DNA from 4 places in the Streptomyces sp. KL116D genome. Region 4 is predicted to be linked to each of the others. Evidence: riboswitches for the same ligand, from Rfam matches in the RefSeq annotation. Region 4 holds a riboswitch; each other region holds the start of a gene.

The links. Region 4 has a riboswitch for cyclic di-AMP ahead of RBJ77_RS00605 (C40 family peptidase). Riboswitches for the same ligand answer to the same signal wherever they lie in the genome.
Region 1: linked by a shared signal. The riboswitch ahead of RBJ77_RS13830 (M23 family metallopeptidase) and the one ahead of RBJ77_RS00605 (C40 family peptidase) in region 4 are both predicted to bind cyclic di-AMP.
Region 2: linked by a shared signal. The riboswitch ahead of RBJ77_RS04800 (transglycosylase family protein) and the one ahead of RBJ77_RS00605 (C40 family peptidase) in region 4 are both predicted to bind cyclic di-AMP.
Region 3: linked by a shared signal. The riboswitch ahead of RBJ77_RS05725 (peptidoglycan DD-metalloendopeptidase family protein) and the one ahead of RBJ77_RS00605 (C40 family peptidase) in region 4 are both predicted to bind cyclic di-AMP.

What each region holds. Positions count from the first base shown of each region.
Region 1 covers NZ_JASERH010000035.1:137,538-144,988, forward strand. The annotation lists gene RBJ77_RS13820 (M16 family metallopeptidase) at 1-1,156, shown strand, start outside; gene RBJ77_RS13825 (M16 family metallopeptidase) at 1,174-2,541, shown strand; cyclic di-AMP (ydaO/yuaA leader) riboswitch at 2,803-2,975, shown strand; gene RBJ77_RS13830 (M23 family metallopeptidase) at 2,988-3,788, shown strand; gene RBJ77_RS13835 (GntR family transcriptional regulator) at 4,013-4,699, shown strand; gene RBJ77_RS13840 (HPr family phosphocarrier protein) at 4,925-5,206, opposite strand; gene RBJ77_RS13845 (GNAT family N-acetyltransferase) at 5,395-7,451, shown strand, end outside.
Region 2 covers NZ_JASERH010000014.1:35,293-42,743, forward strand. The annotation lists gene RBJ77_RS04790 (recombinase family protein) at 1-760, shown strand, start outside; gene RBJ77_RS04795 (transglycosylase family protein) at 1,064-2,056, shown strand; cyclic di-AMP (ydaO/yuaA leader) riboswitch at 2,193-2,394, shown strand; gene RBJ77_RS04800 (transglycosylase family protein) at 2,399-3,082, shown strand; gene eno (phosphopyruvate hydratase) at 3,594-4,874, shown strand; gene RBJ77_RS04810 (septum formation initiator family protein) at 4,966-5,463, shown strand; gene RBJ77_RS04815 (DUF501 domain-containing protein) at 5,487-6,011, shown strand; gene RBJ77_RS04820 (exopolyphosphatase) at 6,008-6,952, shown strand.
Region 3 covers NZ_JASERH010000015.1:79,266-86,716, forward strand. The annotation lists gene dxs (1-deoxy-D-xylulose-5-phosphate synthase) at 1-1,883, shown strand, start outside; gene RBJ77_RS05705 (aspartate aminotransferase family protein) at 1,880-3,265, shown strand; gene RBJ77_RS05710 (helix-turn-helix domain-containing protein) at 3,338-3,964, shown strand; gene RBJ77_RS05715 (DUF6126 family protein) at 3,966-4,151, shown strand; gene RBJ77_RS05720 (tyrosine-protein phosphatase) at 4,165-4,965, opposite strand; cyclic di-AMP (ydaO/yuaA leader) riboswitch at 5,333-5,516, shown strand; gene RBJ77_RS05725 (peptidoglycan DD-metalloendopeptidase family protein) at 5,522-6,274, shown strand; gene RBJ77_RS05730 (SGNH/GDSL hydrolase family protein) at 6,403-7,236, shown strand; gene RBJ77_RS05735 (SIMPL domain-containing protein) at 7,370-7,451, shown strand, end outside.
Region 4 covers NZ_JASERH010000004.1:25,919-33,369, reverse strand. The annotation lists gene RBJ77_RS00640 (8-amino-7-oxononanoate synthase) at 84-1,253, shown strand; gene RBJ77_RS00635 (DUF397 domain-containing protein) at 1,237-1,470, opposite strand; gene RBJ77_RS00630 (helix-turn-helix domain-containing protein) at 1,467-2,372, opposite strand; gene RBJ77_RS00625 (ATP-binding protein) at 2,658-3,116, shown strand; gene RBJ77_RS00620 (LysR family transcriptional regulator) at 3,186-4,106, opposite strand; gene RBJ77_RS00615 (LysE family translocator) at 4,222-4,854, shown strand; gene RBJ77_RS00610 (DUF6328 family protein) at 4,793-5,311, opposite strand; gene RBJ77_RS00605 (C40 family peptidase) at 5,426-5,899, opposite strand; cyclic di-AMP (ydaO/yuaA leader) riboswitch at 5,903-6,072, opposite strand; gene RBJ77_RS00600 (hypothetical protein) at 6,440-6,748, opposite strand; gene RBJ77_RS00595 (ATP-dependent Clp protease proteolytic subunit) at 6,756-7,391, opposite strand.

The DNA of each region.
Region 1 (7,451 bases), on a different contig from region 4:
CTCGAAGCAGGTGCACGGCAACGGCCACTTCGAACTGGTCCAGGGCGCGGGCGGCTCGCTCAACGGGACGACGAGCTTCGAGCGCACGAACTACTTCGAGACCATGCCCACCCACCAGCTGGAGCTCGCGCTGTGGCTGGAGGCGGACCGCATGGGCTCGCTGCTGGCCGCCCTCGACGACGAGTCGATGGAGAACCAGCGGGACGTGGTGAAGAACGAGCGCCGCCAGCGCTACGACAACGTCCCGTACGGCACGGCGTTCGAGAAGCTGACCGCCCTGATGTACCCCGAGGGCCACCCGTACCACCACACGCCCATCGGCTCCATGGACGACCTGGACGCGGCCACTCTTGAGGACGCGCGGAACTTCTTCCGCACCTACTACGCGCCCAACAACGCCGTGCTGTCGATCGTCGGCGACATCGACCCGCAGGAGACCCTCGCCTGGGTCGAGAAGTACTTCGGGTCCATCCCCGGCCACGACGGCAAGCCCGCCCCGCGCGACGGCGCCCTGCCCGACGTGATCGGCGGGCAGCTCCGCGAGGTCGTCGAGGAGGAGGTGCCGGCCCGCGCCCTGATGGCCGCCTACCGGCTCCCGGGGGACGGCACGCGCGCGTGCGACGCCGCCGACCTCGCCCTGACCGTGCTGGGCGGCGGCGAGTCGTCGCGGCTCTACAACCGGCTGGTGCGCCGTGACCGCACCGCTGTCGCCGCCGGGTTCGGCCTGCTGCGGCTCGCCGGGGCGCCCTCCCTGGGCTGGCTGGACGTGAAGACCTCCGGTGACGTCGAGGTGCCGGTCATCGAGGCGGCCGTCGACGAGGAGCTCGCCCGGTTCGCCGAGGAGGGCCCGACGGCCGAGGAAATGGAGCGCGCGCAGGCCCAGTTGGAGCGCGAGTGGCTGGACCGGCTGGGCACGGTCGCGGGCCGCGCCGACGAACTGTGCCGGTTCGCCGTCCTGTTCGGCGACCCGCAGCTCGCCCTGACCGCCGTACGGCGCGTCCTCGAGGTGACCGCCGAGGAGGTCCAGGAGATCGCCAAGGCCCGCCTGCGCCCCGACAACCGCGCGGTCCTCGTGTACGAGCCCACGGCCCCGGCCGAGACCGACACCGAGACCGACGCCGATACCGCCGAGAACGCTGAGGAGGCGGGCCGGTGACCGAGCAGCTCGCGATCATGGACTTCCACCCGCAGCCGCAGGCGGGCGCGCCCAAGCCGTGGGCGTTCCCCGCCCCGCAGCGCGGCACGCTCGACAACGGCCTGACGGTGCTGCACTGCCACCGCCCCGGCCAGCAGGTCGTCGCGGTCGAGATCAACCTCGACGCGCCGCTGGACGCGGAGCCGAAGGGCCTCGACGGCGTCTCCACGATCATGGCGCGTGCCTTCAACGAGGGCACCGACAAGCACTCCGCCGAGGAGTTCGCGGCGGAGCTGGAGCGCTGCGGCGCCACGATGGACGCGCACGCCGACCACCCCGGCGTCCGCGTCTCCCTCGAGGTGCCGGTCTCCCGGCTGCCCAAGGCGCTCGCCCTGCTGGCCGACGCCCTGCGGGCGCCCGCCTTCGCCGACAGCGAGATCGAGCGTCTCGTCCGCAACCGGCTGGACGAGATCCCGCACGAGAGCGCCAACCCGGCCCGCCGCGCCGCCAAGGAGCTCTCCCGGCAGCTCTTCCCGGCCGGCGCGCGCATGTCGCGCCCGCGCCAGGGCACCGAGGAGACCGTCACCGCCATCGACGCGGCGGCCGTGCGCGCCTTCTACGAGAAGCACGTGCGCCCCGCCACCGCGACGGCGGTCGTCGTGGGGGACCTGACGGGCGTGGACCTCGCCGCACTGCTCGCGGACACCCTCGGCGCCTGGACGGGTGACACGGCCGAGCCGCGCCCCGTGCCGCCGGTCACCGCCGACGACACCGGCCGCGTCGTGATCGTGGACCGCCCGGGAGCCGTGCAGACGCAGCTGCTCATCGGCCGCATCGGACCCGACCGGCACGACCGCGTGTGGGCCGCGCAGATCCTCGGCACGTACTGCCTGGGCGGCACCCTCACCTCCCGCCTGGACCGGGTCCTGCGCGAGGAGAAGGGCTACACCTACGGGGTGCGCTCCTTCGCCCAGGTGCTGCGTTCGGCGCCCGACGGCACGGGCGCGTCGATGCTCGCCATCAGCGGCTCCGTGGACACCCCGAACACGGGACCGGCGCTCGACGACCTCTGGCAGGTGCTGCGCACCCTGGCGGCCGAAGGCCTCACGGACGCCGAACGGGACACGGCGGTGCAGAACTTGGTGGGCGTGGCCCCGCTGAAGTTCGAGACCGCCGCGGCCGTCGCGGGCACGCTCGCCGACCAGGTCGAGCAGCACCTGCCGGACGACTTCCAGGCGCAGCTGTACCGCCAACTGGCGGCCACGGGCACCGTGGAGGCCACCGCGGCGGTCGTGAGCGCCTTCCCGGCCGACCGCCTGGTGACGATCCTGGTGGGCGACGCCGCGGCGATCGAGGAGCCCGTCAAGGCCCTCGGCATCGGCGAGGTGACCGTGGTCACCGGCTGACCCGTGCCGCCCTGCTGAACACCCTGCTGAACCCGGAGCCCCGGAGGCCATACAGGTCTCCGGGGCTCCGTGGTGTCCCTCACGTCCCTTCTTGTCCGCCCTCGGATCGAACAAGGGTCACGTATGTCCGAATTGGGGCGGAGGTTGCCTGTCTGCTCTGTGGCATGCACTACAAAAGCCGGGATCCGTTTGTCGATCGAAAGATGTCCCGCTTAGCGTCGGTCCGGCTGTCCGCCAGACACACGTCGCGCCCGCGACACCGGACAGTCATCGCCGAGTCCCCCGTGGCGCGAGCCAGGGGAGCCGGGGACCCACCGCAGTCCCTGGGGTGAATCGGACGCTCTTTCCGGCCGTGAGGCGGGGGAGGGGGCCCGTAGGAGACCTTCCTGCTCCGAACCCGTCAGCTAACCCGGTAGGCGAGAGGGAAGGAAAGGACCAGCCCCTTCATGGCGTTCACCCGTGCCACCGGGAAGCACCGTCGTCCGAGCCGTCTCACGCGAACCACCGCGCACGTCGCGGGTGTCGCGGCGCTCACCACGACCGGTGTCATCGGAGGCCTCGCCGCCCCCGCTCTCGCCGCCGACAACGCGGCCGCCGAGCAGAACGGCCTCACCCAGGCGATAGCCATCGGCGACTCGCTGGCCGACCAGATCGACGCGCAGGCCGTCGCGCAGAAGAAGGCCGCCGACGCGGCCGCGGCCAAGGCGGAGGCCGAGAAGAAGGCCGAGGCCGAGGCCAAGAAGAAGGCCGAGGAGGCCAAGCGCGAGGCCGAGGCGAAGGCCAAGAAGGAGCGCGAGGCCAAGGAGCGCGCCGCCCGTGAGGCCGAGCGCAAGCGCCTGAACACCTACGTGGCGCCCATCTCCGGCTCGTACGTCTCCACCGCCTACAAGGCGAGCAGCGGCCTGTGGTCCTCCGGCAGCCACACCGGCATCGACTTCCACGCGGCGAGCGGCACCTCGGTGCACGCCGTCGGCATGGGCACCGTCGTCGAGGCCGGCTGGGGCGGCGCGTACGGCAACAACATCGTGATCAAGATGAACGACGGCACGTACACCCAGTACGGTCACCTGTCCTCCATCGGCGTCTCCGTGGGTCAGTCCGTCACCCCGGGCCAGCAGATCGGCCTCTCCGGCGCCACGGGCAACGTCACGGGCCCGCACCTCCACTTCGAGGCCCGCACCGGCCCCGACTACGGCTCGGACATCGACCCGGTCGCGTACCTGCGCTCGCACGGCGTGGGCGTCTGACGCACCGGCGACAGCATCATCCGAAAGCCCCGGCTCACCGAGCCGGGGCTTTCGCGTGCGCGGACCTCGCCTGGCCAAAAAATATCCCTGGATTCCGGCCCGCCGTCGGAAATTCGGGAACGGTGGAATAGAGTCGATGGGCAGGCGCGCTGACCGGGTGTTCATCGCGTTCGCACGGGCGTCAATCGACCGCGTTTCGCGGGGATTAAGGCGGAGGTCGGGTCATGCGCATTCCCGCGCACTCGGTATGCACGGCCATCCGCGACGACATCGTCGCGGGTGTCTACGAGCGCGGCGGCAGGCTCACCGAGGAACAGCTCGCGCGCCGCTACGGAGTCTCGCGCGTGCCGGTCCGCGAGGCGCTGCGCACCCTGGAGGCGGAGGGGTTCGTCGTCACGCGCAGGCACGCGGGCGCGTGCGTGGCCGAGCCGACCGAGCGGGAGGCCGCCGACCTCCTGGAGATCCGCATGCTGCTGGAACCGCTGGGCGCCGCCCGGGCCGCGCAGCGCCGCACCGACGCCCACCTCAAGGTCCTGCGCGGCCTGGTCAGACTGGGTCAGGAGCGGTCCAGGGGCGGTCAGAGCGAGGATCTGCGCTCGCTGGGCGGCTGGTTCCACGAGACGCTCGCCCAGGCCTCGGGCAGCCCCGGACTGATCGCCCTGCTCACCCAGCTGCGGCACAAGATCGCGTGGATGTACGCCGTGGAGAGCCCGGCCCAGCCGGCCGAGTCCTGGGCCGAGCACGGCGCGATCGTGGACGCGGTGGCCCGCGGCGACGCCGAGCGGGCCCGCTCCCTGACCGCGCTGCACACCGAACGGGCGACCGCGGCCCACCGGCTGCGGGTCCCCCGCGCGGGCGAGCGCGTGAGGACTTCGCAACATGCCGTAAACACGGCGGGCCTTCAGCATTAACAGGGGAGCCGTATACAAAGGGATACGGTATTCGCCGCACGACCGCGGAGTGATTTCCGCTGCCCATTCCGAGAATGGGTCCGGATATTCGAGTTCTCGGTGCGATTGCTTTGTGTTGTCGTGCGGACCGGGTGAATTCCGCGCCCGGGTGCGCGAACCGAAAAGCGGAAACGACAGAGCCGCGCGTCCCCGAAGGGAATCGCGCGGCTCTGCCGACCGATGGGGTCAGACGGTCTCGGGGAGCTCCTCGAGACCCTCGGCGACCAGCTTCGCCAGACGGTCGAGGGCGGCGTCCGCGCCCTCGGCGTCGGAGGCCAGGACGATCTCCTCGCCACCCTGGGCGCCCAGGCCGAGCACCGCGAGCATGGAGGCGGCGTTGACGGGGTTGCCGTCGGCCTTGGCGATCGTCAGGGGGACGCCGGCCGCCGTGGCCGCGCGGACGAAGATGGAGGCGGGGCGGGCGTGGAGGCCCTCGGCCCAGCCGACGTTGACGCGGCGCTCAGCCATGTGATGCTGCCCTTCAGGTGTCTCACGGTTGTCTAGACCATTCTCACACACCGTCGAACGTGCTCGACGCGGACCCGGGTCCCGTAAGGCAAGGGCCCCGGGTCCCCCTCAGCCTGCCTCCCACACGCGCGGGACGCGACCCGTACCGCCGACACACGCTTGTCGGTGACCCGCCCTACTCTTGCGGCATGGAGACCCCGTCGGACCGGCACGCCTACCCCGCCCACTGGGAGGCCGACGTGGTGCTGCGGGACGGCGGCACCGCGCGGATCAGGCCCATCACCACCGAGGACGCCGACCGCCTGACCAGCTTCTACGAGCAGGTCTCGGACGAGTCGAAGTACTACCGCTTCTTCGCGCCCTATCCACGACTGTCCGCGAAGGACGTCCACCGCTTCACCCATCACGACTACGTGGACCGGGTCGGCCTGGCCGTCACCGTGGGCGGCGAGTTCATCGCGACCGTGCGCTACGACCGGATCGACGCACGGGGCATGCCCGCGTCCGCGCCCGCCGACGAGGCGGAGGTCGCCTTCCTCGTGCAGGACGCCCACCAGGGGCGCGGCGTCGCGTCCGCCCTGCTGGAGCACATCGCCGCGGTCGCCCGTGAGCGCGGCATCCGCCGGTTCGCCGCCGAGGTGCTGCCCGCCAACACCAAGATGATCAAGGTGTTCCGGGATGCCGGGTACACCCAGAAGCGCAGCTTCGAGGACGGCGTCGTCCGCCTGGAGTTCGACCTGGAGCCCACGGAGGCGTCGCTCGCCGTGCAGCGCGCCCGCGAACAGCGCGCCGAGGCCCGCTCCGTGCACCGCCTCCTCGCACCCGGGTCCGTCGCCGTGATCGGCGTGGGCCGCGCACGAGGAGGCGTGGGGCGCAGCGTTCTCGACAACCTGAAGGACGCGGGCTTCACCGGCCGCCTGTACGCGGTGAACAAGGCGTTCCCCGACGACCTCACCGACATCGACGGCGTCCCCGCCCACCGCTCCGTACGGGACATGGACCCGGCCGACCACGTCGACCTGGCCGTCGTCGCCGTGCCCGCGCCGGACGTCCCCGAGGTCGTCGCCGAGTGCGGCGAGCGCGGCGTCCAGGGCCTGGTCGTGGTCTCCGCCGGATACGCGGAGAGCGGCGCCGAGGGCCGCGAGCGCCAGCGCGAACTGGTCCGCCAGGCCCGCACCTACGGGATGCGCATCGTCGGACCGAACGCCTTCGGGATCGTCAACACCTCGCCCGACGTGCGGCTCAACGCCTCACTGGCCCCCGAGATGCCGCGCCCCGGCCGCATCGGCCTGTTCACCCAGTCCGGTGCCATCGGCATCGCCCTCCTGTCGCGCCTGCACCGGCGCGGCGGCGGAGTCACCGGGGTCACCGGGGTCTCCACCTTCGTCTCCGCGGGCAACCGCGCCGACGTCTCCGGGAACGACGTCCTCCAGTACTGGTACGACGACCCGGACACCGACGTCGCCCTGATGTACCTCGAATCGATCGGCAACCCGCGCAAGTTCACCCGCCTCGCCCGCCGCACCGCGGCCGCCAAGCCGCTCGTCGTCGTCCAGGGCGCCCGGCACAGCGGCATCGCACCCACCGGGCACGCGGTCCGCGCCACCCGCCTCCCGTACGCCACCGTCTCCGCGCTGCTGCGCCAGGCGGGCGTCATCCGCGTCGACACGATCACCGAACTCGTGGACACCGGGCTCCTGCTGGCCCGCCAGCCGCTGCCCGCGGGCCCCCGCGTCGCCATCCTCGGCAACTCCGAGTCGCTCGGCCTGCTCACCTACGACGTGTGCCTCTCCGAAGGGCTGCGCCCCAAGCCCCCGAGGGACCTGACCACCGCCGCGTCCGCGGCGGACTTCCGCGCCGCCCTCGAAGAGGCCCTGGCCGACGACAAGACCGACGCGGTCGTCGTCACCGCCATGCCGGCCGTGGGCGAGGACTCCACCGAGGACGCGGAGCTGGCCGCCGCCCTGAGCAAGGCCGCCGCCACCGCCCCCACGAAGCCGGTGCTCGTCGTCCACGTGGAGCTCGGCGGCCTGGCCGAGGCCCTCTCCGCCGCCGCCAGCACCGGCCCGAACGCGCCCGAGGCGCCCCGCCCGGCCCAGACCGCCCCCGAGACGCCGGAAGGCACCCCGCGCCTCATCCCCGCCTACCCGGCGGCCGAGCGCGCCGTCCACGCCCTCTCCGAAGTGGTCAAGTACGCCCAATGGCGGCGGGACGCGGCCGAGCCGGGCAAGGTGCCCGAGTACGA
Region 2 (7,451 bases), on a different contig from region 4:
GGTGGCGGAGTTCAGTGAGGCGATCGCGCGACAGGAGGACCTGCTCCTCACCAAGGTGCCCGAGTACCTTGCGGCGGGTATGGACCCGGAGTTCCTCCAGGCTTCCATCGCGTCGGCGCAGGAGCAGCTGACCGATCTGCGATGCCAACGGGCGGTGGCTGCCGAGTGGCTGGCCGTCAGGGCGGAACAGGATCGCCTGAAGGCCGACCTCCGCGACGTCGTGGCCGCCGGACCCGACATCGTCCCCCGTCTGACCGCCGTGCAGGCGGCGCGCCTGTGCGACGCCTACGAGGTGGAGGTCGTCCTGGTGGCGCGGGGACAAGAGCGCAAAGCAGGGGTGAGATGCCCTGTCACCGAATGGCATCGGGAGACGGGCACCCTGGTGCCGCCGGACCCGACGGATGAGGAGTGGGAGGCGGTCGTCGCGGCTGTGCGCCCGTTTTTCGCCAAGAAGCACTTCACCAGCAAGTACGACATCCGGAAGCAGTTCGACTGGATGCTCCACCGGCTTCGTACCGGGCTCGCATGGGTCGACATGCCTTTGGAACGGGGGCAGAGGGAGGCTGTCCGCGCGCGGCAGCTGGCCTGGTGGCAGAGGGGGGCCTGGCCCCGTGTGATGGAGATCCTGGGCGCCGACCTGCGGGGAGACCCTGCACACCGGCGTACGACCCTGCCGCCCTTCCGACTGGTGACCCTCTTCGGTGGAGGAGCCGAAGAAACAGGCGGCGATGAGGGGGCTCCCCGCGGCCGTGCGGCCTGACCCTCGCGGCGTGATCTCCCGGATCTGCGCTGGCGCGGCGGCCTCATCATGCGTGGACTGCGCACCCTGCCGGTCGAGTTCACACCGCGTCAGGCATAGCGGTCACGTCCCGTTTCGCACCTTAAGCGAGCCCCAAGGAACTGACGGTCCGTCAAAGCTGTGACTTTCACGTGATCTGCGCTGCATCGACTTGTGACAAGCGTTCGAGTCCCGCTACGTTCACCAGTCATCGCGACACATGCACAACAGGCACCACTCTTCCCACCCGTCGCGTGCAGCATCAGTCTCGCGAAAGGCAACCGCATGCTCTCCGGGAACGGTCGTCACCGTCGCCCCCGTCAGGCTCCTGCTCTCGTCGTCGCCTTCGGCGTCACGGGAAGCGCCATCGCGATCCCGCTGCTCGCCGCGACGAGCGCGAGCGCCGCCTCCACCACCACCTGGGACAAGCTCGCCGAGTGCGAGAGCGGTGGCCAGTGGAGCCTGGACGCGGGCAACGGCTACTACGGCGGGCTCCAGTTCTCGCAGGAGATGTGGGAGCAGTACGGCGGCCTCGACTTCGCCCCGCGTGCCGACCAGGCCAGCCGCTCGCAGCAGATATCCGTCGCCGAGAAGGTCCTCGACGCCCGGGGTCCCCTCGCCTGGCCGAGCTGCTCGATCACGGCGGGCCTGACCCAGGGCGACGACTCCGCCGATGTCGACCCGGGTGCGAGCCCCTCCCCGCAGGCGTCCGACTCCGCGGGTGACGGCCAGGGATCGGACGGCTCGGGAGAGAAGAATCACGGCAAGTCCGGTGAGTCCGGCAAGGCCGATGAGTCCGGCGAACCGGGCGACGCGTCCGACACCCCGTCAGCTGACGCCTCGGGAGATACCTCCGGTAACAAGGAGAGTGGCGAGCCGACGGACGACGCGAGCGGCAAAACGGACAAGTCGGGTCGACTCGACTCCGCTTCCCCGGCTGCTCCGGACGCCTCGGACGCCTCGGAGTCCGCCATGCCGCCCTCGTCGGCCCCCGCGGACGACACCACCGGCGGCCGGCACCGCGGCGACCGCGCCCCGGACGACACCGCCGACTCCCGTACGGGGGACGGGCGTCACGCCTCCCGCGACACGAAGCGCGGCGACGGCGATTACACGGTCCGTTCCGGCGACAACCTGTGGGACATCGCGGACGCCCAGGACGTGCGAGGCGGTTGGTCCACGCTCTACGACCTGAACAAGGGGACGGTCGGCTCCGACCCGGACCTCATCCTTCCTGGTCAGAGTCTGGATCTTGGTGTCGAATCGGGCGAAAAGTAGCGGGAGTTCGGGGTGGGTTGAGACTCGTATGTCCACTTTTGCTCGAGTGAGACATGAGTCTCAAAGACCCTGATCGTCTTTGAAATCGGGCGGATCTACTGCTTAACGTCGTCACCGCTCGCCACTGCGGGCCCCGATGGACGTCACGCCGAATCCTGCCAACGTCCGTACGGGAACAGTCGACGCGTCAGCGCCGTAGGCAGGAGCGGGGGACCCAGGTAAGCGCCGTCGAGGGAGACCGAGACGGCTTGGGGTTAAGCCGCGCACAAGGTTGCGCGGCCGGGCACTCACTGGCCCGAACCCGACAGCTCACCTCGTAGGCGTCGGTGAGGGGATCTCTCCATGCTGTTCTCCAGCAAGGGCAAGCACCGCCGCCCGTCCAAGGCCGTCCGTGTCGCCACGCTCGCCGGTGTCACCGGTGCCGCCGTCGCCGTCCCGCTGATGGGCGCCACCTCCGCCTCCGCCGCCTCCACCTCCGAGTGGGACCAGGTCGCGCAGTGCGAGTCCGGTGGCAACTGGTCCATCAACACCGGCAACGGCTACTACGGCGGCCTCCAGTTCTCGGCCTCCACCTGGGCCGCGTACGGCGGCACCGCCTACGCGTCCACGGCCAACCAGGCCTCCAAGGCGCAGCAGATATCGGTCGCCGAGAAGGTCCTCGCCTCCCAGGGCAAGGGCGCCTGGCCGAGCTGTGGTGTGGGCCTCTCGGGCGCCTCCACGTCCAACCCCGCGCCGGCCGCCGAGCCCCAGCAGCAGCAGGCCCAGCCGAAGCAGGCTCAGCCGAAGCAGCAGGAGCGCTCCGACTCCTCGACGACCACGCGGTCCGAGAAGCGCGAGACCGTCACCACCCCGACCGGCAAGAAGGTCGAGAAGGGCGACGGCGAGTACAAGGTCAAGTCCGGTGACACCCTCAGCAAGATCGCCGAGGCGCACGGGACGACCTGGCAGAAGGTCTTCAAGCTGAACAAGGACATCGTGTCCGACGCCGACCTGATCTACCCGGGTCAGCAGCTGCACCTGAAGTAAGCAGCGCCGCCGCACGTATATAGGGGAACCCGGCATCGGCGGACGCCGAGATCCCCTCCCGTCCCCCAACGGGCCGCTCAGCGCGCCCCCCATCTCCGGAATCCGGAGGTGGGGGGTTTCGCGTGCCCGCCGCCTGCGGGCCGGTGGGGCTTCTCGCGCAGTTCCCCGCGCCCCTGAAAGCCTGCGGCTTCGCCGCGCTTTCCCCTGAACGCCCTGCGGCCTTCTCCTGATGAAGGTCGCGCACGGAGTGCGCACCTTCAGGGGCGCGGGGAACTGCGCGAGAAGCCCCCACCGGCCCGCACCCGGCAATGGTCGCCGACCCGGCAGGCGGGATTCCGTCACCCGGTCGCCACCACCCCGCTTTGTTTAGGTCGGGAACATTTTGCTAACGGCCGTGTCCACGAGACGGGCGGTCGGCTGGCCGATGCCCCGGAGCCGGTTAGGCTCAAGGGGTCGAGGCCGTGCATCGCGGCCCCGCATAGCCCGCGTCACATCCCAGAAGGAGATGCTCGTGCCGTCCATCGACGTCGTCGTAGCCCGGGAAATCCTGGACTCCCGAGGCAACCCCACGGTCGAGGTCGAGGTCGGCCTCGACGACGGCAGCACGGGTCGTGCTGCTGTTCCGTCCGGCGCCTCCACCGGTGCCTTCGAGGCCATCGAACTCCGTGACGGTGACCCCAACCGTTACCAGGGCAAGGGCGTCGAGAAGGCCGTCCTCGCCGTCATCGAGCAGATCGGCCCGGAGCTCGTCGGCTACGACGCCACCGAGCAGCGCCTGATCGACCAGGCGATGTTCGACCTGGACGCCACCGACAACAAGGGCTCCCTCGGCGCCAACGCCATCCTCGGCGTCTCCCTCGCCGTGGCCCACGCCGCCTCCGAGGCCAGCGACCTGCCGCTGTTCCGCTACCTCGGCGGTCCGAACGCGCACCTGCTGCCCGTCCCGATGATGAACATCCTGAACGGTGGGTCGCACGCCGACTCCAACGTCGACATCCAGGAGTTCATGATCGCCCCGATCGGTGCGGAGTCCTTCTCCGAGGCGCTGCGCTGGGGCACCGAGGTCTACCACACCCTCAAGAAGGTCCTGAAGAGCAAGGGCCTGGCCACCGGCCTGGGCGACGAGGGCGGCTTCGCCCCGAACCTCGGCTCGAACCGCGAGGCCCTCGACCTCATCCTCGAGGCCATCAAGGAGGCCGGTTACATCCCCGGCCAGCAGGTCGCCCTCGCGCTCGACGTCGCCGCCTCCGAGTTCTACAAGGACGGCAAGTACCTCTTCGAGGGCAAGGAGCGCTCCGCCGCCGAGATGACGGAGTACTACGAGGAGCTCGTCTCCGCGTACCCGCTCGTCTCCATCGAGGACCCGCTGTACGAGGACGACTGGGCCGGCTGGAACGTCATCACCGCGAAGCTGGGCGACAAGGTCCAGCTCGTCGGCGACGACCTCTTCGTCACCAACCCGGAGCGCCTGGCCCGCGGCATCGAGGAGAACTCGGCGAACGCCCTGCTCGTGAAGGTGAACCAGATCGGTTCGCTGACGGAGACCCTGGACGCCGTGGAGCTCGCCCAGCGCAGCGGCTTCAAGTGCATGATGTCCCACCGCTCCGGCGAGACCGAGGACGTCACCATCGCCGACCTCGCCGTCGCCACGAACTGCGGCCAGATCAAGACCGGCGCCCCGGCCCGCTCCGAGCGCGTCGCCAAGTACAACCAGCTCCTGCGCATCGAGGAGATCCTGGACGACGCCGCGGTCTACGCCGGCCGCAGCGCCTTCCCCCGCTTCAAGGGCTGACCTCCCCTGACGCCGTAGTTACGTACGTCCCCGCACTCGGTCCCGTACCGTGTGCGGGGACGTACGTACGTATCGGGGAGGCGAGCAGGCGATGGCCGGTAAGGTCCGCGACCGGAACAAGGACCGGTCCGCCGCGTTCTCCACGGCCACCCGTCTGAGGCTGCTCGGCGAGCAGACCGCCGAGCGCGTCTACCGCTCGCAGAACAAGCGCCAGGCCCGCCGCTCCCGCCTCACCGGCCGCGCGGCGCTCCTCGCCCTCGTCCTGTGCACGCTGGTGGTCGCGCTCGCGTACCCGATAAGGCAGTACGTCTCCCAGCGCGGCGAGATCGAGGACCTCCAGCGCCAGCAGCAGGAGGCCGAGGAGCGGGTCGAACGGCTCCGCGACGAGAAGGCCCGCTGGCAGGACGACGCGTACGCCGAGCAGCGGATCCGCGAGCGGCTGCACATGGTGATGCCGGGCGAGACCGGGTACGTGGTGCCCGATCCGCGCGCCACCGCGTCGAGCCGCGCCGAGCAGGGCGAGACGGACCGCCCCTGGTACTCGAACGTCTGGGACGGCGTCGACAAGGCCGACCAGACCGACCACTGACACGGAAGACACGTAAGAGACGCATGGACACGCCCCCGCCCCAGACCGAAGCCACCGCGCCCACGGACGCCGACATCCGCGCGTTCAAGGAGCAGCTGGGCCGCCCGCCGCGCGGTCTGCGGGCCATCGCGCACCGCTGCCCGTGCGGCAACCCGGACGTGGTCGAGACGGCCCCCCGGCTGGAGGACGGCACGCCGTTCCCGACGACGTTCTACCTGACGTGCCCGCGGGCGGCCTCCGCCATCGGCACCCTGGAGGCGAACGGCGTCATGAAGGAGATGACGGAGCGCCTCAAGACGGACGAGGACCTGGCGGCCAAGTACCGCGCGGCCCACGAGGACTACATCGCGCGTCGTGACGCCATCGAGGTCCTGGAGGGCTTCCCGAGCGCCGGCGGCATGCCGGACCGGGTGAAGTGCCTGCACGTCCTGGTCGCGCACTCGCTGGCCGCGGGCCCGGGCGTGAACCCGCTGGGCGACGAGGCGATCGCGATGCTGCCCGAGTGGTGGAAGAGGGGCGCGTGCGTGTCCGCGGAGGTGGCCGAGTGACCCGGGTGGCCGCCGTCGACTGCGGGACGAACTCGATCCGGCTGCTCGTCGCGGACGCGAATCCGCAGACCGGCGAACTCGTCGACCTGGACCGCCGGATGACGATCGTCCGGCTCGGCCAGGGCGTCGACCGGACGGGCCGGCTGGCCCCCGAGGCGCTGGAGCGGACGTTCGCGGCGTGCCGCGAGTACGCCGCGGTGATCAAGGAACACGGGGCGGAGAAGGTCCGCTTCGTCGCGACGTCCGCGTCCCGCGACGCGGAGAACCGCGACGAGTTCGTGCGGGGCGTCCTGGACATCCTGGGCGTGGAGCCCGAGGTCATCAGCGGTGACCAGGAGGCCCAGTTCTCCTTCACGGGTGCGACGAAGGAACTGACCGGCCGCGCCGACCTGGACAAGCCGTACCTGGTCGTGGACATCGGCGGCGGCTCCACCGAGTTCGTCGTCGGCGACGACGCGGTGCGCTCGGCCCTCTCCGTCGACATCGGCTGCGTCCGCATGACGGAGCGCCACCTCGTCGGCGAGGACGGCAAGGTGACGGACCCGCCGGCCCCGGCCCAGATCGAGGCGATCCGCGCGGACATCGCCGAGGCCCTCGACAGGGTCACGCAGACCGTCCCGATCACCTCCGCCCGCACGCTGGTCGGCCTGGCCGGTTCGGTCACGACGGTGGCGGCGCTGGCGCTCGGGCTCCAGGAGTACGACTCGACGGCGATCCACCACTCCCGGATCCCCTACGAGAAGGTCGCCGAGCTCACCGACTGGCTGCTGGCCTCCACGCACGACCAGCGCGCCCTGAAGCCGGTCATCCATCCCGGCCGGGTCGACGTGATCGCCTCGGGCGCGCTCGTGCTGCGCCTGATCATGGAGTGGACCGGGGCCCGCGAGGTGGTCGTCTCCGAGCACGACATCCTCGACGGGATCGCCTGGTCCATCGCCTGACGATTCGCCCGGCGATCCGCCTGACGAATCGACTGGCGCGAGGGCTCGCCTGAGCGTGTCCCACCCCGTCCGAGCACCGGAAACGGGGGTCCCGACACGCTTCGGCGACACCCCGTCGGGAAAGTTCGTGAAGTTCTTCACAAGGAATTCGGTCCCATTGGCGGCTGTTACGGGCCCGTGGGCCCGTCCGGGGGTGCCGCAGGACACTTCTGCCCGGGGTTTACGAGGTTCCGCGCGTGTTACGCGCGGATGAAAACCGTGAGTGGTCCAGTGCCGCCGAATGCTCACTGTGGCTGCTCAAGAGGGGTGAGCAACGACCGGGGGTGCCCCGTGGTTCCCTCTGTGGACCATGACATGGGTCACGTGGGCGGCGAAGTGTAGCAGAGGCCTCACCCGTGCTTGTGAAGGGGCGCACGAGCGACCCCCTCCAGTCGGGTGGATACTCGATGGCATGAGCACCACGGAGCGTCCCAGGATCCTCATTGTCGGGGGTGGGTAC
Region 3 (7,451 bases), on a different contig from region 4:
TTCTGGAAACCATCCGGGGGCCGCGCGACCTGAAAGCGCTGAGCGAGGAGGAGCTCGACGAACTGGCCGCGGAGATCAGGGAGTTCCTGATCCACGCGGTGGCGAGGACCGGCGGCCATCTCGGACCGAACCTGGGCGTGGTGGAGCTCTCCATCGCACTGCACCGGGTCTTCGAGTCACCGGTGGACCGGCTCGTCTGGGACACCGGCCACCAGAGCTATGTGCACAAGCTGCTGACGGGCCGTCAGGACTTCAGCAAGCTGCGCGGGAAGGGCGGCCTGTCGGGCTATCCGTCCCGCGAGGAGTCCGAGCACGACATCGTCGAGAACTCGCACGCCTCGACGGCGCTCGGCTGGGCCGACGGCCTCGCCAAGGCGCGGCAGGTGCAGGGGGAGCGCGGCCACGTCGTCGCCGTCATCGGCGACGGGGCGCTGACCGGCGGCATGGCGTGGGAGGCGCTGAACAACATCGCGGCCGCCAAGGACCGGCCGCTGATCATCGTCGTCAACGACAACGAGCGCTCGTACGCGCCGACCATCGGCGGCCTCGCCAACCACCTGGCGACCCTCAGGACCACCGACTCGTACGAGAAGGTGCTGGCCTGGGGCAAGGACGTGCTGCTGCGCACCCCGGTCGTCGGGCACACCGTGTACGAGTCGCTGCACGGTGCGAAGAAGGGCTTCAAGGACGCGTTCGCGCCGCAGGGCATGTTCGAGGACCTGGGCCTGAAGTACGTGGGGCCGATCGACGGGCACGACGTCGGAGCCGTCGAGTCGGCGCTGCGGCGGGCGAAGCGCTTCCACGGGCCGGTGCTCGTGCACTGTCTGACCGAGAAGGGGCGCGGCTACGAACCCGCGCTCGCCGACGAGGCCGACCGGTTCCACACCGTCGGCGTGATGGACCCGCTCACCTGCGAGCCCCTCGCGCCGTCCAACGGGCCGTCCTGGACCTCGGTGTTCGGCGACGAGATCGCCGCGATCGGGCGCGAGCGGGAGGACGTCGTCGCGATCACGGCCGCCATGCTGCACCCGGTGGGTCTCACCCGGTTCGCCGAGGAGTTCCCCGACCGGGTGTGGGACGTCGGCATCGCGGAACAGCACGCCGCCGTCTCGGCCGCCGGGCTCGCGACCGGCGGGCTGCACCCCGTGGTCGCCGTCTACGCGACCTTCCTCAACCGGGCCTTCGACCAGCTGCTCATGGACGTCGCGCTGCACCGCTGCGGGGTGACCTTCGTGCTCGACCGGGCCGGGGTGACCGGCGTCGACGGCGCCTCGCACAACGGCATGTGGGACATGTCCGTCCTCCAGGTCGTGCCGGGCCTCAGGATCGCCGCGCCGCGCGACGCCGACCAGCTGCGCGCCCAGCTCCGCGAGGCCGTCGCCGTGGACGACGCGCCGACCATGCTGCGGTTCCCGAAGGAGTCGGTCGGCCCGGCGATCCCGGCGGTGGACCGGGTGGGCGGCATGGACGTGCTGCACCGGGGCCAGGACCCGCGGGTGCTGCTGGTGTCCGTCGGCGTGATGGCCCCGGTCTGTCTGCAGACGGCCGAGCTGCTCGCGGCGCGCGGCATCGGCTGCACGGTCGTGGACCCGCGCTGGGTCAAGCCGGTCGACCCGGACCTCGCGCCGCTGGCCGCCGCGCACGACCTCGTCGCCGTGGTCGAGGACAACAGCAAGGCGGCAGGCGTCGGTTCGGCCGTCGCGCTCGCCCTGGGGGAGGCCGACGTCGACGTCCCCGTACGGCGGTTCGGCATCCCGGAGCAGTTCCTGGCGCACGCGAAACGGGGCGAGGTGCTCGCCGACATCGGTCTGACGCCCGTCGAGATCGCGGGGCGGATCGGTACGAGTCTCGGCCGCAGGGCCGGCAAGGAGAACGACGCATGAGCAAGGAGTTCGACCTCGGCACGCTGCTGGCCGAGCGCGGCGCCGAACGGTACGAGCTGCACGCCAGGTACCTCAACCACCAGCTGCCGAAGATGCTGCACACCATCGGCTTCGACAAGGTCTACGAGCGGGCCGAGGGCGCGCACTTCTGGGACGCGGACGGCAACGACTACCTGGACATGCTCGCCGGTTTCGGCGTCATGGGCCTGGGCCGTCACCACCCCGTCGTGCGCAAGGCGCTGCACGACGTCCTCGACGCCTCGCTCGCGGACCTGACCCGGTTCGACTGCCAGCCGCTGCCGGGCCTGCTCGCCGAGAAGCTGATCGCGCACAGCCCGCACCTGGACCGGGTGTTCTTCGGCAACAGCGGGACGGAGGCCGTGGAGACGGCGCTGAAGTTCGCGCGGTACGCGACCGGGAAGCCGCGGGTCCTGTACTGCGTGCACGCCTTCCACGGCCTGACCACCGGCTCGCTGTCGGTCAACGGCGAGGACGGGTTCCGCGACGGCTTCGCCCCGCTGCTGCCCGACACCGCCGTCCCGCTCGGCGATCTCGACGCCCTGGCACGGGAGTTGAAGAAGGGCGACGTCGCCGGTCTGATCGTCGAGCCGATCCAGGGCAAGGGCGTGCACGAGGCGCCGCCCGGCTATCTGCGGGCCGCCCAGGAACTCCTGCACAAGCACAAGGCACTGCTCATCGCCGACGAGGTGCAGACCGGGCTCGGCCGCACCGGCGACTTCTACGCGTACCAGCACGAGGACGGCGTCGAGCCTGACCTGGTGTGCGTGGCGAAGGCGCTGTCGGGCGGCTACGTCCCGGTGGGCGCCACGCTCGGCAAGGACTGGATCTTCAAGAAGGTCTACTCGTCCATGGACCGGGTCCTCGTGCACTCGGCGAGCTTCGGGTCCAACGCGCAGGCCATGGCCGCCGGGCTCGCCGTCCTGTCGGTCATGGAGGACGACCAGACCGTCGCGAACGCCCGCGCCATGGGCGACCTCCTGCGGTCCCGGCTCGCCGCGCTCGTCGACCGCTACGAGCTGCTCAGCGACGTGCGGGGCCGCGGCCTGATGATCGGCATCGAGTTCGGCAGGCCCAAGTCCCTGAAGCTGCGCAGTCGTTGGACGATGCTGCAGGCCGCGCGCAAGGGCCTGTTCGCGCAGATGGTCGTCGTGCCGCTGCTGCAGAAGCACCGGATCCTCACCCAGGTCTCCGGCGATCACCTCGAAGTGATCAAGCTGATCCCGCCGCTCGTCGTGGACGAGGCCGATGTGGCACGATTCGTGGAGGCGTTCACCGCCGTCATGGACGACGCGCACAGCGGTGGCGGGCTCATGTGGGACTTCAGCAAGACGCTGATCAAGCAGGCGGTGGCCAACCGCTGAGCGACGACGAGGCGGTTTGCCTCTGAGGCAAAGAATTTGCCGCTGGGGCAGGGTTCTGGCTGAATCGAGAGCATGAGCCCTGCCCTCCCGGAGGAGGTTCCGGAACCCCCGGAGCTGCCCGCCGTAGCGCCCCAGCTGCGCGCCCTGCGCCGCCGCGCCTCCCTCACCCTGGAGGTCGCGGCCCGCTCCGCCGGTCTCTCCCCGGCGCATCTGTCCCGCCTGGAGACCGGCCAGCGCCAGCCCTCGCTGCCGATGCTGCTCGCCCTCGCCCGTATCTACGGTACGACGGTCTCGGAACTCCTCGGCGAGACGCCGGCCGACCGCGAGTCCGTCGTCAGGGCGCGGACCATGGAAGCCACCGAGGCGGGCGGCTGGACGTACTTCCAGGCCGGGGCCCCCGGCCGCGGCATGCAGGCCCTGCGGGTCCACGTGCCGTACGGCTCCCAGGGCGACATCGTGCGCGTGCATCCCGGCGAGGAGTGGCTCTACGTCCTCGAAGGACGGCTCAGGCTGCGCCTCGGCGACACGTCCTACCGGCTCGACCCGGGGGACAGCGCCCACTTCGACTCGCTCACCCCGCACCGGATCGCCGCCGCGGACGAGAGCGGGGCCGAGCTCCTCTTCGTACACACCCTGCTGCAGAGCCCGACCGCGGCGCTCTGCCTCGGCCCGGCCGCGGGCCCGATCCGGGAGGCCTGACATGAGCGAGATGAGCGACATGAGCGACACGACCGAGCACGTCGAGCCGGCCGGGCGGTCCGCCCGGCGCGACATCGAGGACAAGCTGCCGCGCGGCATCTGGGTCCGCGTCCTCGTCTACGTCTTCGCGGGACACGCCCTCGCGGCCTTCATCTACATGCTGTTCACGCTGGGCGGGGGCCAGTAGCGCAGGCCGGCGGTCAGCCGAGCAGGCGCTCGGTCAGCCGGTCCCGGGTGGCGGCGCTGAGCTTCAGGCCGTCCGCGAGGTAGCGGTCGGTGCTGCCCCAGGTCTGCTCGATGGTCTCGAAGGCCGCGTGCAGATACTCGGCGCGGGCGTCGAAGAGCGGGCTGAGCAGCTCCATGACCTCGGGGGAGTAGGCGTCGGACGCCGTGTTGTTGTTGCGGTGCACCCGGTAGCGGCGGTGCTTCGCGTTCGACTCCAGGTAGTCCGCCTCGATGGCGTCGCGCTCCACGCCGACCGCGAGCAGCGTCACCGCGATCGACAGGCCCGCGCGGTCCTTGCCCGCCGCGCAGTGCATGAGCGTGGGCACGCTGTCCTCGGCGATCGCGTGCAGGACCCGGCTGTGCTCGGCGGTGCGCTGGCTGATGATCGTGCGGTACGAGGTGATCATGCGGTCCGCCGCGCGGCCCTCGGAGAGTAGGGAACGCAGCTGCTCTATGTCGCCGTCGCGGACCATCTCCCAGAACTCGGCGCCGTCGGCCGGGTCGGTCAGCGGCAGGTTCACGTTGCGGACGCCGGGCAGCGCGACGTCGGCGCCCTCCAGCTTCTGGTCGGCCGCGTTGCGGAAGTCGAAGATCGTGTGCAGTCCGAGCCCGGAGAGGAACGCCGCGTCCGTGGCCGTGGCGTGCGCGAGGTGTCCGCTGCGGAAGAGCACTCCCTGGCGCACGCGCCGACCGTCCACGGTCGGGAGGCCGCCCACGTCGCGGAAGTTGCGCACTCCGGTGAGTTCGGGCTCGGTGGACGGGGCGTGCTGCGTCACGGGGGGCTCCTCCCGGTCGGTTCGCCCGCGTTGCTCGCGGGCGGTCGCGCTCCCGACGATACGACATGGGTTTCCGAGGCAACCATCTGTCCGATTTGGGGTTTTCGGGGTCAACTGTCCGCAGTTCAAGGGTGTTTGCCGGTACGTGCGTGAGCAGGCTCATAGCGGTGACGGTCCGTGGCGGTCGCCGGGCATTCCTCTCCGGGGAATTCCCGAAGGTATGGCGCCGGTAAAGCGGCACGGTCGACGCAGGGTGACACAGCGAACTCCCAGACGATCAAGAAAGCGCCGGTAAAAGCGAATTCGGCGCTTGTCGCCGCCTTTCCTCCTGCTTTACGGTCACCAATCAATCCGGACGGAACGCCTAGTCCTGCCACCGCCCGGACTCCGAACAACGACCCGTGACGGCAGGAGCGGGGGACCCACAGGCACCATGCCGCCGAGGGAATTCCCCATGCGGCTCGGGGTGGAGCCGGGCTCGTGCAGCGGGCCCGGCCGGACATCTCCAGTCCGAACCCGACAGCTCACCTCGCAGGCGACGGAGAGGAAATCCGCCATGCCCGCCAAGGGAAAGCACCGCCGTCCGAAGTCCCAGCGCGTCACCCGGGCCGCCGCCGTCGCCACGGTCGGCGGGGCCGCACTCGCCCTGCCTCTCATCGGCGCCACCGGCGCCCAGGCCGCCACCGCCGGCGCGACGACGTACACCGTCAAGGCCGGTGACACGCTCTCGAAGATCGCCAAGGCGCAGCACGTCGAGGGCGGCTGGAAGCAGCTGTACCAGGCCAACAAGGGCGTCATCGGCTCCGACGCCGGCTACATCAAGCCGGGCGCCAAGCTCACGCTCAAGGCCGGGGCGGGCGCGTCCACCGCGACGGTCACCCAGGCGAGCACCACGACGGCCACCGGCTCCTACGTGAAGCCCGTCGACGCCTCCGTCGGCACGCCGTACCACCAGAACGGCTCCATGTGGTCCAGCGGTTACCACACGGGCACCGACTTCACCGTCGCCACCGGCACCGCCGTCAAGTCGATCGCCGCGGGCACCGTCGTCTCGGCCGGCTGGGGCGGCAGCTACGGCAACGAGGTCGTCATCAAGCACGCCGACGGCAAGTACTCGCAGTACGCCCACCTCTCCTCGGTCGGCGTCTCCGCCGGGCAGAGCGTCGGCGCGGGCACCCAGATCGGCCTGTCCGGCGCCACCGGCAACGTCACGGGCCCGCACCTGCACTTCGAGATCCGCACCTCGCCGAGCTACGGCTCCGACCTGGACCCGCTGGCCTACCTGCGCGAGCACGGCGTCACCGTCTGACCCCGCCCGAACTGCTGTGATCCCTCGGCACCCGGTTATTCCCCGGGTGCCGAGTGGGCTTTGTCACCACTCGTCAACCCCTGGTTACGGTCGCGTAGGTCACATCCCAGGGTGAAAGATGTGTGGTCGTGGCAAACGAATCGAGATCACTCAGCGGCGGCACGATTCGGTCCTACGCGGCGGTGGGGGACAGCTTCACCGAAGGCGTCGGGGACCCCGGACCCGACGGCAGCTTCGTGGGGTGGGCCGACCGGCTCGCCGTCCTCCTGGACGACCGCGTTCCCGAGGACACCTTCCAGTACGCGAACCTCGCCGTGCGCGGCAAGCTCATCGACCAGATCGTCGAGGACCAGCTCCCGCGCGCGATCGAACTCGCCCCGGACCTGGTGACCCTCGTGGCCGGCGGCAACGACATCATCCGCCCGGGCACCGACCCGGACGACGTGGCCGAGCGCTTCGAGAAGGCCGTGGTCCGGCTCTCCGAGGCCGCCGGGACCGTCATGGTCGCCACCGGCTTCGACACCCGCGACGTGGCCGTCCTCAAGCACCTGCGCGGCAAGATCGCCACGTACAACATGCACGTGCGCGCGATCGCCGACCGGCACGGGTGCGCGATGCTCGACCTGTGGTCCCTCAAGTCCATCCAGGACCGCAGGGCCTGGGACGACGACCGGCTCCACCTCTCGGCCGAGGGGCACACCCGCGTCGCGCTCCGCGCCGGCCAGGCACTCGGCATCGACGTGCCCGCCGACCCGGAGCAGGCCTGGCCCCCGCTGCCGCCGCGCGGCACCTTCGAGGTGCGGCGCGACGACATCCACTGGGCCCGGGAGTTCCTGGTGCCGTGGATCGGGCGGCGGCTGCGCGGCGAGTCCTCCGGGGACCGGGTCGAGGCGAAGGGCTTCGTGGACCCGCACCTCATCAAGGCGCATCTGGTCAAGGCACACCTGGAGTCCGCCTCCTGAACGGCGCGTCCGCGCCGTCCGTGCGCCGGTGAGGTGACCGGCCGGAGTGGCGTGGGCGGCGGCGCGCCGCCCGGGTGCTGGGATGTCGGCTGCCCGCCGTCCGGCGGGGCCGACCGGGAAGGACCCCGATCCCATGCCTGTACGCATCCGCCACCGCGCCGCCCTCGCCGCGGCCCTGCTCGCCGTCGGGCTGCCCGCGGTACCCGCCGTCGCCG
Region 4 (7,451 bases):
CGTTCGACGTGTGGGTATTGCCACACCATGACCTTGTGGCGGCCCGGCTAGGGTCTGTGCGTTACCTACAAACCGAGGGAGTCATGGCCACAGCCCACACCCGTGCGTTCGGCTGGCTCGACGAGCAGCGCGACGCCCGTGAGTCCGCCGGTCTCGTGCGCACCCTGCGCCCGCGCCCCGCCGACTCCCCGTTGCTCGATCTCGCGAGCAACGACTATCTGGGTCTGGCCCGGCACCCCGAGGTCGTCGAGGCCGCCGCCGGGGCCGCACGGACGTGGGGCGGCGGTGCGACCGGGTCGCGTCTGGTCACCGGCACCACTCAGTTGCACACCCGTCTGGAGCGGGAACTGGCGGAGTTCTGCGGCGCCGAGTCCGCGCTCGTGCTGTCGTCCGGCTACGCGGCGAACCTGGCCGCCGTCACCGCGCTCGCCCCGCACGGCTCGCTGATCGTGTCCGACGCGGGCAACCACGCCTCCCTGATCGACGGCTGCCGGCTCGCCCGCGGCACCACGCAGGTCGTGCCGCACGCGGACCCCGAGGCCGTCCGCAAGGCGCTCGGCACCCATGAGGGACCGGCCGTCGTCGTCTCCGACACGGTCTTCTCGGTGGACGGCGACCAGGCGCCACTGGGTGAACTCGCTTCTGCGGCAAGGGAGTTCGGGGCCGGGCTGATCGTCGACGACGCGCACGGCCTGGGCGTTCTCGGCGCCGGCGGGCGCGGCGCCCCGCACGCGGCGGGTCTCGCGGGCGCGGCCGACACCGTCGTCACCGTCACCCTGTCCAAGTCCTTCGGGAGTCAGGGCGGCGCGGTCCTCGGTCCCGCGGCCGTCATCGACCACCTCGTCAACGCGGCCCGTACGTTCATCTTCGACACCGGTCTCGCCCCGGCCGCCGCCGGAGCGGCGCTGGGCGCCCTGCGGCTGCTGCGCGCCGAGCCCGAGCGGGCCGCGCGGGCCCGTGAGGTCGCGGCGACGCTGCACCGGCTGCTCACGGAGGCGGGCCTGTCGGCCGTGCGCCCCGATGCCGCCGTGGTCTCCGTACGGGCCCCCTCGCCGGACGCGGTGGTGGGCTGGGCCGCGCGGTGCCGGGCGAACGGGCTGTCGGTGGGCTGCTTCCGTCCGCCGTCCGTGCCGGACGGCATCTCGCGGCTGCGGCTGACCGCCCGCGCCGACCTCACCGACGAACAACTCGTCGAGGCCGTACGGGCGATCAGCCGCACCGCTCCGGACGGAGCGGTCACCGCAGGGAGCTGACGAAGCCTTCCCAGGCGGTGGAGTGGAACAGCAGGGCGGGCCCCGCGGTGTTCTTCGAGTCACGGACGGCGAGCAGACCGGTGACGTGCCCCGAGCTCAAGGGGGCCGTCTCGACGCAGTTGTTGGCGCCGGTGCTGCGGCTGCTGCGCCGCCACACCGCGCCGCTCAGCGAGGTGCTGCACGGAACGGATGGCACGGGCCGAGGCAGTGCATTCATGGTGCCTCCTCACGCGTCACCGGGGCGCGACGGGGCGTCGGCGTCCTCGTCCACCCGGCGACCTGTGTGATGAATTCCAATGATTTCTCGGGCGAAAGTGCATGGAGCGCAAGAGCGTCGAAGGCGTCTGTGTACGCCTTGAGGTCTTCTTTCCGCTCGAGGTAGAGGCTACTCGTCAAATGGTCGAGAACAACCACATCCAGATCAGTTGTGTTCGGAAATGAGAACACAACGAAAGGACCTGTGAGTCCGATGTGGCCACCGGCCGAGAACGGAAGCACCTGAATCCGGACATGCGACATCTCGGCCGCCTCGGCCAAATGTGCCAACTGCCTTTGCCGGACGCCTGGTCCACCCACGTCGCGGCGCAGCACCGCCTCGTCGAGAACCACGCTGAGCTGCAGCGGAGGGTCGGCCTGCAGCACGCTCTGGCGTGCCAGGCGCACTTCCACGAGTGCCTCGATATGCCGTTCCGACATTCCGTCCAGTACCGAACGCGTCACCGCTCGCGCGTATTCGGGCGTCTGCAACAGACCGGGCACCACGCTCGTCTCCAGCGTGCGGATCTGACACGCCTGCGACTCCAGACTGATGAAATCTCGGTACGAGGGCGGCAAAAGCCCCCGATACGCATGCCACCAATGATGCCCACCGGCATCCTCCGCGCCCGCCAACGCGACCACCAGCTCGCGCAGTTGGGGGTCCTGGGTGTCGAACGCGTCGAGCAGCAGCAGGACGTCCGACGGCTTCACGCCACTGCGCCCTGTCTCGATCCGGCTCACCTTCGACTGATGCCAGCCGACGAGCCGGGCTGCCTCACCACTGGTGAGCCCGGCCTTGACGCGCAGCGCGCGCAGTTCGGAACCGAGCTTGCGGCGGCGGACCGCGGGACCGTACTTCATTTCTGACTCCTCGGGCGCCTCAGGCCTCGGACCGGGCTCCTTCCCGACCCGCACGGGGTAGCTCCTGAGCAGACGGTAGAGGAACCGGCGTGCGCTCGCCCAAATACGGTCTACCGTCGCAGAGTTCACCGCTTCGAGCGACAGATATATGCATATCTTGAGGGATCGGCACCATAGAGGGGTGTCCAAGTGGCACTCTGGCGCGAAGCAGTAGTCGGGGGCCGCGCGTGAAGCGATCCGCCGCAGGCGGACAACCGGCCCCGGCGGGAAAGGGACGACGTCGCCATGGCAGACCACCAGGAAGCATCCGTCACGCTGCCGAGCGATCCCGCCTCGGTCTCCGCCGCCCGTGCCTACGTCACCCATGTACTGGCGGAGTGGGGCATGCCGGGCGACACCGACACCGCGGACGTCGTCCGTCTCATCGTCTCCGAACTCGCGACGAACGCCGTGCAGCACACCCTCGGTCAGTCACCCACCTTCACCGTCGACGTGGAGCTGGAGCGCGACGAGCAGCTGCGCATCGGCGTCACCGACAGTCATCCCCGCTACCCCAAGCGGCTGCCCGCCGCCGTCCAGCAGGACAACGGCCGGGGCATGGTCATCATCCGCTGCCTCACCGCGGAGTGCGGCGGCAGACTCTCGGTCGCCCCGACACCCGAGGGCGGCAAGACCGTGTGGATCGCGCTGCCCTGGATCACCCGCCTGAACGGCGACAACGGCCGCGCGGCGCCCGCCTGCTGACGTCCCGTCATCCGCCGGCTCGGCTCCGCGACGTCCCGTCATCCGCCAACTCGGCTCGGCGACGTCCCGTCAACCGCCGGCCCGGCCGAACGTCCCGCGCACCAGCGCCCGGAAGCTGTCCACGGCCGGGTTCGTCTCGTCCGACCGGTGCACCAGCGAGATCGTGCGCCGCAGGTTCCCGGGTGCCAACTGCCGTACGCCGACCGGCGTCGCCGACGTCCGCGCCACCATCTCCGGCACCACCGCCACCCCGAGACCGGCGCTCACCAGCGCGCACACCAGCGCATAGCCGGGCGTCTCCACCAGGACGGACGGGGTCGCCCCGGCCTTCGCCAGCGCCGACTCGACGCCCTGGCGCGGCGGATGCGTCGGCGCCATGCTGATCAGCGGCTGCCCCGCGAGCTCACCGAGCGGCAGCCGGACCGTGCCCGCCGTCCCCGCGGTCAGCGCATGCCCGGGCGCCGTCACCAGGACCAACTCATCGACGAGCACCGGCTCCTGGACCACGGACGCGGGCACCGGCACCGGTTCCGCCGGGTCGTAGGCGTGGGTGAGCGCGACGTCCACCGTGCCGTCGGCCACGGCCGCGATCCCGAGCGGCGGCTCGTACCCCGCGACGGCCAGCTCCACCTCCGGGTGCGCCCGGCGGAACGCGGTGAGCGCGGGCGGCAGCAGATGCATCCCCGCCGTGGTGAACGTCCCGACCCGCAACCGCCCGCCCGACAGCCCGGCCACCCGCGCCAGTTCGTGCCGGGCCCGGTCCATCTCGTCGAGCACCCGGCGGGCCGCCGCCACCAGGACCTCGCCCGCCCCTGTCAGCCGGGCGCCCCGGTGGTGCCGCACGAGCAGCGCCGCCCCGGCCTCCCGTTCCAGCTTCGCCAGCTGCTGCGACAGGGCGGGCACCGTGAACCCCAGCCGCTGCGCGGCCCGGGTGATCGAACCGGCCTCGGAGACCGCCACCAGCGCGGCGAGCCGCGTCGGGTCGTACATGTCGGCCTCCGGCCACCGGGCGACACAGGATCGCCAAAGGGTTAAGCATTGCTTCAGGCAGACTCAGAATATTCCACATACCTGCTGAAGGCCGGGTTCGGGCAGGCTGGCGTCCATGGACGCTCAACTGGTCGCCTTCACGGGCGTCGCCGCGGGCATGGTGGCGCTGCCGGGCGCCGACTTCACCGTCGTCGTACGCAACTCGCTCGTCTCCCGCCGCGCCGGAGTGGCCTGCGCGCTCGGGGTCGCCGGGGGACTCCTCGTCCACACCGCGCTCGCGGTCGCCGGCGTCGCGGCCGTCCTCACCGCGGTGCCCACGCTCTTCCACGCACTGCAACTCGCGGGCGGCGCCTATGTGCTGTATTTGGGGGTGCGCACGCTCCAGTCGGCGCTGCGACCGCTGGGGGAGCGGGCCGAGGCCGCCGTCGACGCGGCGCGGGCCCCGGCGGGCGGCGCGCTGCGCCAGGGCTTCCTGACGAACACGCTCAACCCGAAGGCGCCCATCACCTTCTTGAGCGTGCTGCCGCAGTTCGTGCCCGCGGGCAGCCCGGCCCTGCCGCGGACGGCCGTGCTGTCGGCCGTCGTCGTGGCGCTCGCCCTGCTCTGGTTCCCGACCGTGGCCCTGCTCGTGGACCGGCTCGGCCGGTGGCTGCGCAGGCCGCGCACCGCCCGCGCCGTGGAGGGCGTCACCGGGAGCGCCCTGGTCCTGCTGGCTCTCGTTCTTCTTCTGGAACCGCTCTTCGCGTGACCAGCGAGCGCCGCAGCAGCCAGGGCAGCACCGCCCACAGCCCCGCACACACGACGAACGTGCCCGCAGCCGCCGCGATGCCGCTGCCCCGGTCGAGCGTCACATCGACCACCAGCAGCACCGAACCGGTCAGCGCGAGCACCAGCGCCGCCATCCCGTAGCCGGCCAGCCGCGACGAGATCTGCACCAGCTCCCGCTTCGCACCCATCTGGAACAGCACGCGGTGCACGGCGGCGGGCGCCATGAGCAGGGCGGCCGCCAGCACAGCGAGCAGCAGGGTCGTCACGTACGTGGCGCGCTGCACGGTGTCCAGGGACGGGAAGCGCGACGTGAACGCGAGCGTCAACAAGAAGGCGAACAGGAACTGCACCCCGGTCTGGATGACCCGGAGTTCCTGCAGCAGCTCACTGAAGTTCCGGTCCGCCCGTTCCAGGGGCGTCTCGTTGCGCTCCTTCATGCCGCACGGGTATCCAGCCGGGACGATCTCAATCGGGACCGTTCGCGGCGCATGGGGACGGGCCTGGCGCCCGGCCCGTCCCCACGGGCGGTTCTGCGGCAGCGGCGGTGCGGATCAGCGCACCCGGCCGTACCAGACGCTCTTCGTCCAGATCTTCTGCAGTCGCACCACGTCCCCGGTCTTCGGGGAGTGCCAGATCCGGCCCTTACCGGCGTAGATCCCGACGTGGTAGACGCTCCGGCCCGAGTGGAAGAACACCAGGTCACCGCGCTTGCGGCTGTGTACGGAGACATGACGGGTCTTGTTGTACTGCTGCGCGGCGGTACGGGGCAGCTTCTTGCCCGCCCGCTTGAACGAGTAGAGCGTCAGGCCCGAGCAGTCGAACCGGTGCGGCCCCGTGGCGCCCCACTTGTACGGCGATCCCTTCTTGGAGGCCGCGACCTGGAGTGCCTTGGTCGCGGACGTGGCCGCCGATGCCTCGGCCGCGGCGCCGGGGACCATGAGCCCGGCTCCCGCGACGGCGAGGGTCAGGGCCGAAGCGGTTCCGGCCCGGGTCAGCAGCGAGGGGACACGATTGAGCGCAGTCATGCGCAACCCTTCGTCAGCCGCCTGCGAAGGATGACCTGTCGGGTTCGGGCCGGCGAAGATGCCCGGCCGCTCGCGGCGGCTTCACCCCAAGGACCACTCGGAACGGCTGCTCCGGTGGACCGTCGTGCCTGGGTCCTCCACTCCTGCCGATGCACTTCTGTCGACCTGGCATCCGGGCGGCGGCAGGACTCGGCGTCCGCACGGACCGCCCCGCCGCGGCGGCGGGGGCTTGTCGTCGGAAGGGATCTTCACGCACGGATGTCGAGAAAACCGAGCTGAACCGGCGGTAAGTGAGGCTCCTCACGCTTGACCCGTTCAGGTGGACAGTGCGGCTTTCGGTGCCCGGCCGCGACGCCCGACGACGCTCGTACCAGCGACGGAACATCAAATTCCGGTGGTCGCGTACAGCCGTGACGCAACTCCGGCGGGCTTCATGGAGGACGAACGTCTACGCCGTTCGGGGGTACACCGTCTGGGCCGTTTCGATCCCGGCACAGACGGGTCGGTCGTCGCGCGAGCACACCTCAACTCTCGTCGACCTCAACTGACCACTTCTGGCGGCAAAGTGACCCTCTGTGTTCGCCTCTCTCCGTCAAGGACGCGCAAAGCCCGTGCGAGGGTTGTCGCGTGCACCTCGTGCTCGCCGCGCTGGTGCATCAGCGTCAGGGCGTCCCGCAGGGCCGTCGCCCGGCTGACGAGCGCCTGCGCCGCCCGCAGGCCCCGGTAGGTGTCGTCGCCGCGCGCCGGATTGATCCGCGCGATCAGATCGACCACGGCCAGATAGCTGTCCACGAGCTCGCACTCGGCGCGGGTCAGTGCGGGCAGGGGCGGTGGTTCGGGTGGATACATCGGCGCCTCACCTCGTGCCCGGCGTGCTCGCCGACGCCTTGCGGTTCTGCAGGACGTGGTCCACCAGGCCGTACTCCAGGGCCTGCTGGGAGGTCAGTACGGTGTCCCGCTCGATGGCGTCGCTGATCTGCGCCCGGGACCTGGTGGAGTGCCGGGCGAGCAGTTCCTCCACCTGCTCGCGCATGCGCACCATCTCGCGCGCGTAGATCTCCAGATCGGTCGGCTGCCCCTGCGCCGGCTCCGGCAGCGCGGGCTGGTCGAGCACCACCCGCGACCCGGGCAGCATCATCCGCTTCCCCGGCGCGCCCGCCGCGAGCAGCACCGCGGAGACCGAGGCGGCCTGCCCCAGACACGTCGTCTCCACCTCGCAGCTGACGAACTGCATCGTGTCGTAGATCGCCGTCATCGCGCTGAACGAGCCGCCGGGGGAGTTGATGTACAGCGAGATGTCCTGGTCGGGCGCCAGGTACTCGAGGTGCATGAACTGCGCCATCACGTCGTTGGCCGACGTGTCGTCGATCGGGGTGCCTAGGAAGACGATCCGCTCCTCCAGCAGCTTCGAGTACGGATCGAGGGTGCGCTGCCCCGACGAGGTGCGCTCGGTGAACTCGGGCAGGACGTAACGGCCGGACGGACGGGTCATGGTGCTCGCGCCTCCTGTGCTCATGACGGTGCCCGGGCGGGCCGGGAAGCCGTCCCTGTA